Regions from separate parts of the Paenibacillus vortex V453 genome, predicted to be linked through region 1. Evidence: riboswitches for the same ligand, from Rfam matches in the RefSeq annotation. Region 1 holds a riboswitch; the other holds the start of a gene.

The links. Region 1 has a riboswitch for cyclic di-AMP ahead of PVOR_RS18815 (C40 family peptidase). Riboswitches for the same ligand answer to the same signal wherever they lie in the genome.
Region 2: another riboswitch for cyclic di-AMP. It lies ahead of PVOR_RS02380 (C40 family peptidase); the one in region 1 lies ahead of PVOR_RS18815 (C40 family peptidase).

Annotation. Positions count from the first base shown of each region.
Region 1 covers NZ_ADHJ01000037.1:223,063-227,718, reverse strand. The annotation lists gene PVOR_RS18830 (copper homeostasis protein CutC) at 1-76, shown strand, start outside; gene PVOR_RS18825 (ROK family protein) at 115-1,068, shown strand; gene PVOR_RS18820 (hypothetical protein) at 1,471-1,998, opposite strand; cyclic di-AMP (ydaO/yuaA leader) riboswitch at 2,262-2,395, shown strand; gene PVOR_RS18815 (C40 family peptidase) at 2,399-2,875, shown strand; gene PVOR_RS18810 (stalk domain-containing protein) at 2,982-4,256, opposite strand; gene PVOR_RS18805 (2Fe-2S iron-sulfur cluster-binding protein) at 4,474-4,656, shown strand, end outside.
Region 2 covers NZ_ADHJ01000005.1:14,125-18,780, forward strand. The annotation lists gene motA (flagellar motor stator protein MotA) at 1-374, opposite strand, end outside; gene PVOR_RS02360 (hypothetical protein) at 567-860, shown strand; gene PVOR_RS02365 (4a-hydroxytetrahydrobiopterin dehydratase) at 970-1,281, shown strand; gene PVOR_RS02370 (c-type cytochrome) at 1,397-1,753, opposite strand; partial or broken gene PVOR_RS02375 (GNAT family N-acetyltransferase) at 1,914-2,415, opposite strand; gene PVOR_RS02380 (C40 family peptidase) at 2,555-3,028, opposite strand; cyclic di-AMP (ydaO/yuaA leader) riboswitch at 3,033-3,171, opposite strand; gene PVOR_RS02385 (C40 family peptidase) at 3,573-4,046, opposite strand; cyclic di-AMP (ydaO/yuaA leader) riboswitch at 4,051-4,189, opposite strand; gene PVOR_RS02390 (hypothetical protein) at 4,536-4,656, opposite strand, start outside.

The DNA of each region.
Region 1 (4,656 bases):
TCGATATGGTCGGTCAGGGCTGAAGCCCATTGATCCGATTGAATTGAGATCGCTGGCAGACAGCATACATCAATAGAAGTAGTAGCAAACCTATCGGAAACAGGTGAACAAAAATTGCAAACCGAATGGAATAAACAGCAAGAATTTGTGGTTGGCGTTGACCTTGGGGGTACAAAGATCGCGGCAGCGCTCTTTGATTCCGAAGGACAGCTGCTGAACCGGGAGCAGATGGAAACCGCCGGCGCACAGACGGCGGAGGAGGTGGTCGGCAGAATTACGGCCATGATCCGCAGTGTGTCGGGCGGCCATCCGCTTCGAGGGGTAGGGATGGCCTCACCAGGCACAGTGAATAGCCGAGAGGGGATTGTCATTCATGGAACGAATTTGCCGGAATGGACCAATGTCCCCCTCAAAGCCTGGATGGAGCGTGAGCTGCATACGGAAGTTCAGGTGCTGAACGACGCCAATGCAGCCGCGTGGGGGGAATATGTAAGAGGAGCCGGCAGAGGTTCAACTAACATGGTGTATGTGACGCTGAGTACAGGCATTGGTTCAGGAATCGTGCTGGACGGCAAGCTGTTTCTGGGCAGTAATTCTTTTGCAGGCGAACTCGGGCATCATATCATCGATCCGAGCGGTCCCAGATGCAATTGCGGAAGTCATGGCTGCTGGGAGGTATTTGCCTCGGGGACAGCGATCGGCCATGCAGCGTCCCAGCGGATGCTCGATCAGCCGAGCGTGATCAGAGAGCTGGCTGCAGCAGATGGGGGAGTGAATGCAAAGCACGTATTTGAAGCTAAGCGTCTTCAGGACCCTGTAGCGGTGGAGGTCATCGACCGTGCTATTTATTACATGGCACTAGGTCTGGTTAATGTCATTCACAGCTTCAACCCGGACCGCATCGTAATTGGCGGAGGTGTCAGCAGAGCAGGAGAGCTGCTGTTCCCGCAGCTGCGGGAAATGACAGATAAACTGGTCATGCCGTCCTATTTAGGCACGTACGAGATCGTTCCGGCCGGTCTGCGGGATGATGTGGGTCTGGTTGGTGCCGCAGCCTTGTTCCGGTGATGACAAATGCAATGCTTGGGTAGTGGATAGAGCAGTGGATGGAATAAAGCTTAGATAGAGTTCATTTGGCAGGGAAATAGAATTGGAATTAGACGGGTCTTATAGCCAGTAGTTATAAAAAAGCCGCCCATAGAAGGGCGGCTTTCATTATGTATCAGGGAAGCGGGAAACGGGGCGATCTTTTTTTTTGCTATTGGGGAGTCCGTCACATGTAATGAGTGATAAGTGTGAACCGTAAACCGTCATCCGTTTGTGCATAGGATTCGACTTTTTGGTTTTCTTATGGTTTGTTTGTATCCGACAAACAAGCGGTTGCCCGCACTTTCCCGCCCGCCGGCGGTAACCGCCGGCTCCAAACCCGCACGTGAGGAATACCTGTAGGCTTGGAGCCGGCGGCTGCCGTTACCCCATATACTTCGATGCGTCAAACGATATCATGGCGTTATGATTGGCATGTTCTATCAGTGACGAGAGTTTGGTTACCTCGCGTTCCTTCTTGCGCGCTGCCGCCTGATAAGCTTCAGGATCATACAGAGCGACGTTGAACAGCGTCGTGGCGTTGTCTCCGCTTCCCCGGCTGCTTTGACGCTCAAGCTTCTTGCGAGAGCCGAGGTGTGCAAGCTGTCCGATATCACCGCGAATGTGTTTCGCCAGCTCGATTGCTTCCATGATCGTTATGTCGGAACCATTCCAGGAGATCGTCTTCGTTGTGTTGGAGAGGGCCATCAGCAAATCCAGTTTTCTGAAATCCGCCGCCGCCGCTTCAATCTCTTCCGTAATGACATCTACACTCCGCGCGGGATACTCAGCCGTTTCTCCTTTTTCAATGATCGTACTGCTGTTATTCAGACGCTCCGACGCCAGCTGGCTCATAAGACGATGAATTGCTGCCCGTACGGCTAAAGCTTCAGCCATTGTGATTTGACTCATTCGTAATGGATCACCTCTATGATTTCTTTTCTGATATAGTTAAACGCAGGATCCTGTAAAAAGTTGCTAAACGTTTTAAGAAAATGGAGTAAGAGGAATACGCTAGAGTTACATAATTGTCATGACTATGTGAGATTGTTAACAGGAATCAGGCTGCGAAATTCGATTATTCCGACAGCGGGTAACATAAAACGATAGATTCTTAGGATATTATTGACAGCATCCTTGCTTGTATACTATATTAAGAGAAGTTACAAAATGTTAATGAATTTTTGCCGAATTTCGTTTGTGAAAACGGGGGAACCGTCTTGGGTGAATTATTCTTGTACTAAAGAGAGTATAGGGAACCTTCAACCGAACCCTTAGCTAACTCCGTAGGCATCGAAGGAGAGAACATATTTTGAAGAAATTTGTCATCACATTGCTTGGGTCTGCAATTATTTTTTCTTCAGGTGCCGTAACAGCATTTGCTGATCAACAACCGAACTTTCAGCATCAAGTGAAACAATTGGTAGGAACTCCATATAAATGGGGCGGAACGACCACCAGTGGATTTGATTGCTCAGGATTTATACTGTACATGTTTAGAAATTTTGATATAGATCTTCCACGCACATCCCAAAGCCAGGCTAAAGCCGGGGTTTATGTGGATCGCGAAGACCTGCGGGTTGGAGATCTGGTGTTCTTCAATACAAGCGGCAGCGGAATTTCGCATGCAGGAGTTTACATTGGCGAAGGTCAATTTGCGCATGCTTCCAGCAGCAAGGGTGTAAGAATCAGCAAGCTTAGCGATTCTTATTATGAGCCGCGTTATGTAACGGCGCGTCGTGTACTGAGTCAAGAAAACTATGCGAAACTGGTAGGCAGTCCAAGCTAATTGAGAGACGCAGTTTTTCGGGAAGTATAATACATATTAAGAAAGCCTGACAAAGATCCATCTTTGTCAGGCTTTCTTTTATTGAGGGATGCTAGACCTGATCACTTTATTCCTTTACAACAGAAGCATTCACAGCGCCTTCCATCTGATTATTATAAGTCCGGAATAGTCCCAGACGCCAGAAGGCGGCTCCCTTTAGATCATAGCGCTTGGCGAGACCCAGCTTATCATCTACGGAAGACGGAGTTTCACTGCTTAAGCTGATGCCGAGCAGGAGCTTTTGCTTAGGAACACCCGCTTGGAGTGCAAGCTGAATCGCCTGATCTACAAGACTGTTAGGCTCGGGTACCTGCGATTTGGTGCCGACCGGGTTGTACTGATAAGCCATAATGATGAGATCATCTGCTATGGAGGCAAGAGTCTTGTAATCATAGCCTTTATAAGCACTGTTCAATGGCGGCACGGCCAATGACAGGGAGATGTCCTTCGGTAAAAAAGCCTTCAGCTGTTTGACATAATCGTTAAGCAGCTTCTGCTGCTGCCCTGCATCCAATTTAAAGCCGAGCCCTTCAAAATCGAGAACAACTCCGCCGAAGCCGTTGTCCGTAACGGCTGTCGTTATGCCCTCAATCGATTTCTGCCGAAGGGTGCTGTCACTCAGAACCTTGGTCAGTTCACCATTACCATCCAAAGCATAAACCATAAGATGCGGTTTAATGTTCTGATCCGCTGCATCCGCCACAATGGATTGTGGCGTTACATCACCGGCAGATGCAGGCAAGCGGTACTCTTTACCCTCAAGCGTAAATTGACCTTCGCGGTCGATGCGGCTCCACCCGAAAGCGACTGAGTTCATGGAAGGTATTATATCGCGTTCCTGATAGGATTCTAGAGCATAGAAGGCTCTCAAATGCATCTCCCGCTGCGGAGATGTCAGGGAAACCGTACGCGTAGCCTGGTTCCAGCCCACGTCGACACCGAATTGGCTGCTGAACGAGCTGAGCGGAATCAGCACGCGCCCTTCCCGCTGTACTGGTGGTGCCGCGAGCGTAACTTTTTTCCCGTTCACGGTTGCAGTTTTACTGCCCACCTGCAGCAATACCTCCGTTGCTTGCCCCTTCAGGCTGCCGATCGCTTTCACCGTTTGCGTCTTGCTGTTCCAGGTGATCTCAATTCCGAGCGCTTCGCCAACGGTCCGGAATGGAACATAAGTGACACCGTTGTCTATCCTCGGAGCAGCATCAAATTTCAGTGGAACATCATCCAGCATGACCGCAATAACCGGTCCTGCGGCGGCATTACTGATATTCGTGGCAGTACCCAGCAAGGATAGGGCCAGAACGGTGGCGGCCGCTGTTTTTCCTACATGTTTATGTAACATACTCCGTATTCCTCCAACTCATCATATAATAGTAGATTGGCCTTGCATGGAATGGTAATCTAGTATATGCAATTATAGCAAAATTTTCATAGAGTTCCAATTACATGATGTCATAGAATAGATAAGAGCAGGCATGTTGATTTTTTAAACTTTCAAGTATAATAAATACAGGAATTCATACATAACCTGATGATTACATGCATAGGGGGACAACGGCGTGTTTAAATTCTGGAAGAATAAAAAGGGTAGTGAACGCGGAGATACATCGTTGAGTACGGAAGGAGAACCGATTGAGGCTGTACCGGATCTGATTATCGAGCTTACGGGACGAGAGATTCAGCGTAATGTGGCGCCTGTTCTTGGTATGACCGTGCTGGATCTTGCGGAGCGGAATGACGTG
Region 2 (4,656 bases), on a different contig from region 1:
ACGAATTCCTGATCATTTCCATCGATGATCATACGCATACCGTTACGCAGGAAGGTGTCATCAATCTCATCGACCTTGGTCTCCAGCGCGAGCAGTCCTTCACGGCGTGTGATCGAAGCCCATTCCATAAACAGCTTGATCATGTCCGTTTTGTCCATCAGATTCTGTTTGAGAAAGGTCATCTTGACCAGCTTTGGAATCTTTTTCAGCTCGACTAGTGGAAACCCGATGAATAAGGTTGCTGCCGTGCCGCCAAGAATGATTAGATAGGCTGCCGGATTATACAGAGCGAGAAGGGAGGCGCCTTTCAGAAGCATGCCCACCACTACCGCGACGATACCGATGATTAAGCCTATAATTGTTGAAATTTCCATACCACACCTCATCCGTGAGAAATAAAATAACGAATCCATTCGTCAGAGCGGCTCTCATGGAGAACCGGGCGCCTTTTGTGGGGCGTTATCCTATTTATCGTCAGGTCGGGCTTTTTTTTTTAGTTGTTAATTTCCGGTATAATGGAAGGAAGGGAAACGAGGCTAAGTACGGCAAGGAAAGGAGTGATCGAGATGGGCGTTAAGCACGGAAGAGATTACGGCGAAATTCTGGCAGAATTAACGGAAGCAGTTGGGAGAATTTCCGACAGCTATGTCTTCTTTGAAATGGAAGCGGAGGAATGGAACAATCTGGGCGAGGCCGAGAAAACGGAGGTTCATGAGGCGCTGGCAGAGGATCTGTTCTACGCTTTGGGTACCGAACCGGTTATTAGCGTGGGCAGCGGCGTTGTCATGCATGACCAGACCAACCATCGAATACATATTTTGATTGGTGAAGAAGAACTGGCCTTTGTAGCTCTTGTATAATCACGTCAGTTATGAACAGATACTGGGCAGAATAGAATAGATGACAGAATGCCAATACAATGTGTCAGTCTGCTTTACGATAGGTTTTTTTCGGGGAGGAAGATAAAAGATGCTTTATACGCAGCAAGAAGTAGAGGCTCATCTGGAAAAGCTTGAGGGTTGGGAGTTTGAGCAAGGGAGATGGATTGTACGAAAGTATACCTTTTCCTCCTTCATGAAGGGAATCGCTTTTGTTGATGAAGTGGCAGCTATTTCGGAAGCTTTCGGACATCACCCCTACATCACCATAGATTATAAAGTTGTTACGCTGCGTCTTACTTCATGGGATGACGGCGGCATTACGGCTGTGGATATTAAGGAAGCGCAGCAATTTAACGAGGCCTACGAGAAGAGTCGTTCCAAGGACAGCAAGGCGGAGTAATAGAAGCGGGAGACAATGAGGATGTTAGAATCGCCATAGGCCCCAATTAATGTAAAAACACGCTTGCACCGGTAGGTTCTCCGGATATCAAGCGTGTTTTGCGTGTAAGCTGATTTTATTTTTTCTCAGCAAGGTACAGCGCGATGTTTGCGATTTCTTCAGGCTTCAGCTGATCTTTAAAGGAAGGCATTCCTTTACGACCTTTGGTTACAACGTTGAAGATGGCATCCGCATCCATATGTCCGCCTACCTGATTCAGAGCTGGTCCAGCGCCGCCTTGAAGCTGGTCACCGTGACAGCTAATGCAGCTTGCTTTCAGTGTGGCTTCCGCTGCGGCAGCATCGAGAGTCACTTCCGGCATGGTCGGCTTCTCTTCCTGGGCTACCTGTTCCTTACCCGGGAGCGTAAACATCAGCGCGATAGCCAACGCACATGCGACGAAGAACAATCCGCTCATGATCCATTTTTGCATCGTCATATCGTCCCTTCTATGTATACTGCACTTTTGCACTTGTCTCCATTATAAACCAACATCCCTAGACAGCATAGCCAGTTGTGACAAAAAAAGCAACGATCCAAAGAGGCTTCATAAAAAATACACAAATTTGTGCTTTTTCATATAGACAAGCTTACTATTCCTCATTTGCTGGAGGCTCATACACCATACAGTGGAAAATGCCTTTTCCCTGCGGAGTAAGCCGCTCATACGTATCGGTGATGCGAAATCCCGCCCCTTCATAAGCACGGATCGCACGCTCATTCCAGGTCATTACTTCCAGATCAATCTCATCCGTAGGCCTCCTGCGCCTGGCCTCCTGCGTTATGGTCTGCATAAATCGTTTACCCATTCCACGCCCGCACCAATCAGGCCGCATGCCAAGCCCGATCCGTGTCACTTCGTGTATGGGAAACAGCTGGGCAAACCCCCACAGAGAATCCTGGTCATCCAGAATCGAGATATATTGCTGCTGGCGTATGATCGGATCGCCAAATTCCACCTCGAGCCCTTTCATCTGCTCCCAAGGAAGGAAGCCATAGATATCGTAAGGAGGGGGGATAGGACCAGGTGCATATTTCTTCAGCGTGTTCCTCACGCATGATGACGGCGCGAAATGAAATAGGGGTAACATCCATTGGTAGTTTCCTCCATTCGTATATTATCCATGTACCCTTTATATAAGGGAGCGAGCTGCATGAAAAAGCCCGTCAAAGAGAGGCGGGCTCTCCTTTAACGGGCAGTAGGTCTGTGCACTGGATCGTCAGCCTCTATCATCTAAGATGATGTATCGGCCGATTGTTCATACTTATCATCACTCATGATGCGTTTGGCACCGACGTAACGCTGATCATAGTAATCCTCAGCAAGTCGGTTGATGACGACACCTCGATTCGACGAAGCATGGGCGAACTTGCCATCGCCTACATAAATGCCAACATGGGATATACCGCTCCCCGTTGTATTGAAGAACACCAAATCGCCAGCCCGCAGATCTTTGCGGGTTATGCTTGTCCCCATATCGAATTGAGAGCCGGATTGATGCGGGAGCTTCAGGCCGAGTTTGGCATACACATACATGGTAAAACCGGAGCAGTCAAATCCGCTCGTGGTTGTACCTCCATAACTATATCTTGTACCCAATACCTTATCAATTTCCTGGTCCAGCGCACTATCGGCAAACACGCTGCCAATGCCTGAAGTGAACAGTAACGTAATACTCAGGGCTGCCGCTGATAACGTCTTCTTCAGCATGAAGAGCTCCTTCCGCTGCCTGCGAGGTTAGCTTGAGGGTTCGGTTGAAGGTCCCCTATGATCCCTTGACAGCAAGATCAATTCACCCGTAAATGGTTCCCCCGCTTCCCATATCCATGGGAATTCGGCAATCGTAATCTATGTATTAAAGCACTTACATTAATGACAAAGTTGTTACTGTACCCATTCTATCAGACAGCAAACAAGCTTGGCAATTATTTCTTGATGACTTTCGCTATTATTCAATAGCATCAGCTGTCGAAGTGTCAGGTATAATCAATTATTTTCCAATATGCGTTTAATGAAGGCCGGGAAGGGTATATAAAAGGTAAGGATCTTTATGAAGGGCTGCCAATAATGCTGATGAAGTTGTTTCTGGATTAATAAAATTTATATTTTTTTTGAAAAGCGGGAACTTTTTCGTTGTCCCAAACGTTATAGAGGTATACACAGTGAACAAAAGAAAAAAGCCGCTGGGTGAGATCGGCACAATCTCAAAACTCCAGGGCTCTCTTATAAGGATAAATCAATAAAGTTCCAATTAGTTGTAGTTTACAGCTACAGATTTGTACGTGCTTTGACTCATCACTCGCTTAGCGCCCACATAGCGCTGTGCGTAATAGCTTTGGCTTAGCGGACTGACAATGACACCGCGAGAAGATGAGGAATGAGCGAACTTTCCACCCCCAACATAAATACCCACATGAGATACACCTTTACCGGATGTGTTAAAGAACACGAGATCGCCAGCTTTCAAATTGCTCTTGGATACTGCCGTACCTACCTTGTATTGAGCGGTAGATGTTCGTGGCAGGCTGAGACCAAGCTTCTTGTAAACATAGGTGGTGAAGCCGGAGCAGTCAAAACCATTTGTTGTGGTTCCACCTGTTTTATAAGATACACCAATGGCTGGTTTGATTGCGGTATTTAATTTGGAATCGGCGAAAGCGCTTCCGGTCCCTAATGTGAGCGCGAGGGCCAGGCCGAGAGAAACGGCCGTTAACTTCTTTTTCAAAACGAAATGCTCCTTCCAATGCCTGCGAGGTTAGCTTAAGGGTTCGGTTGAAGGTCCCCTATGATCCCTCTCTTGCGAGATCAATTCACCCAAAACGGATCCCCCGCTTCCCAATCGATATGGGAATTCGGCTCCTTAAAATGTTGATGAACCCATTCATTGACGTCTGACGTTCCAACATGATTAACGAAATAACATAGTTCCAGCAAAAGTTACAGTAAAGATGACAAAGTTGTTACTAACATATTCGTTATTTTAGCAGAGTATTAACATTTTGGCAAACGAGGAAAGTGTATATTTAAACAAAAAAACCTGTCCCAGTCATGCTGGAACGGTTTTTTTTGTAATTTCGCGCTCTGAAATTTGTAATATGGAGGATAAATGAAATCCTATTTTCTGTAAAAATGGCAGGGATTAAGATCCATGTCGCTTCCGGTTACAGTTTATTCGCGAGCCTGTCGATCATACTATTGTAACGAAATGTAACTTCTAGGAGTGCTGTGAGGATGATGATTTCCACAGATGATACTGGGAGGAAATTACCCAAATTTGGAAAAGTCCATTTAGAAAATAGGAGGCCTGCTGAATAATTAAACCGATCAGTCCTGCC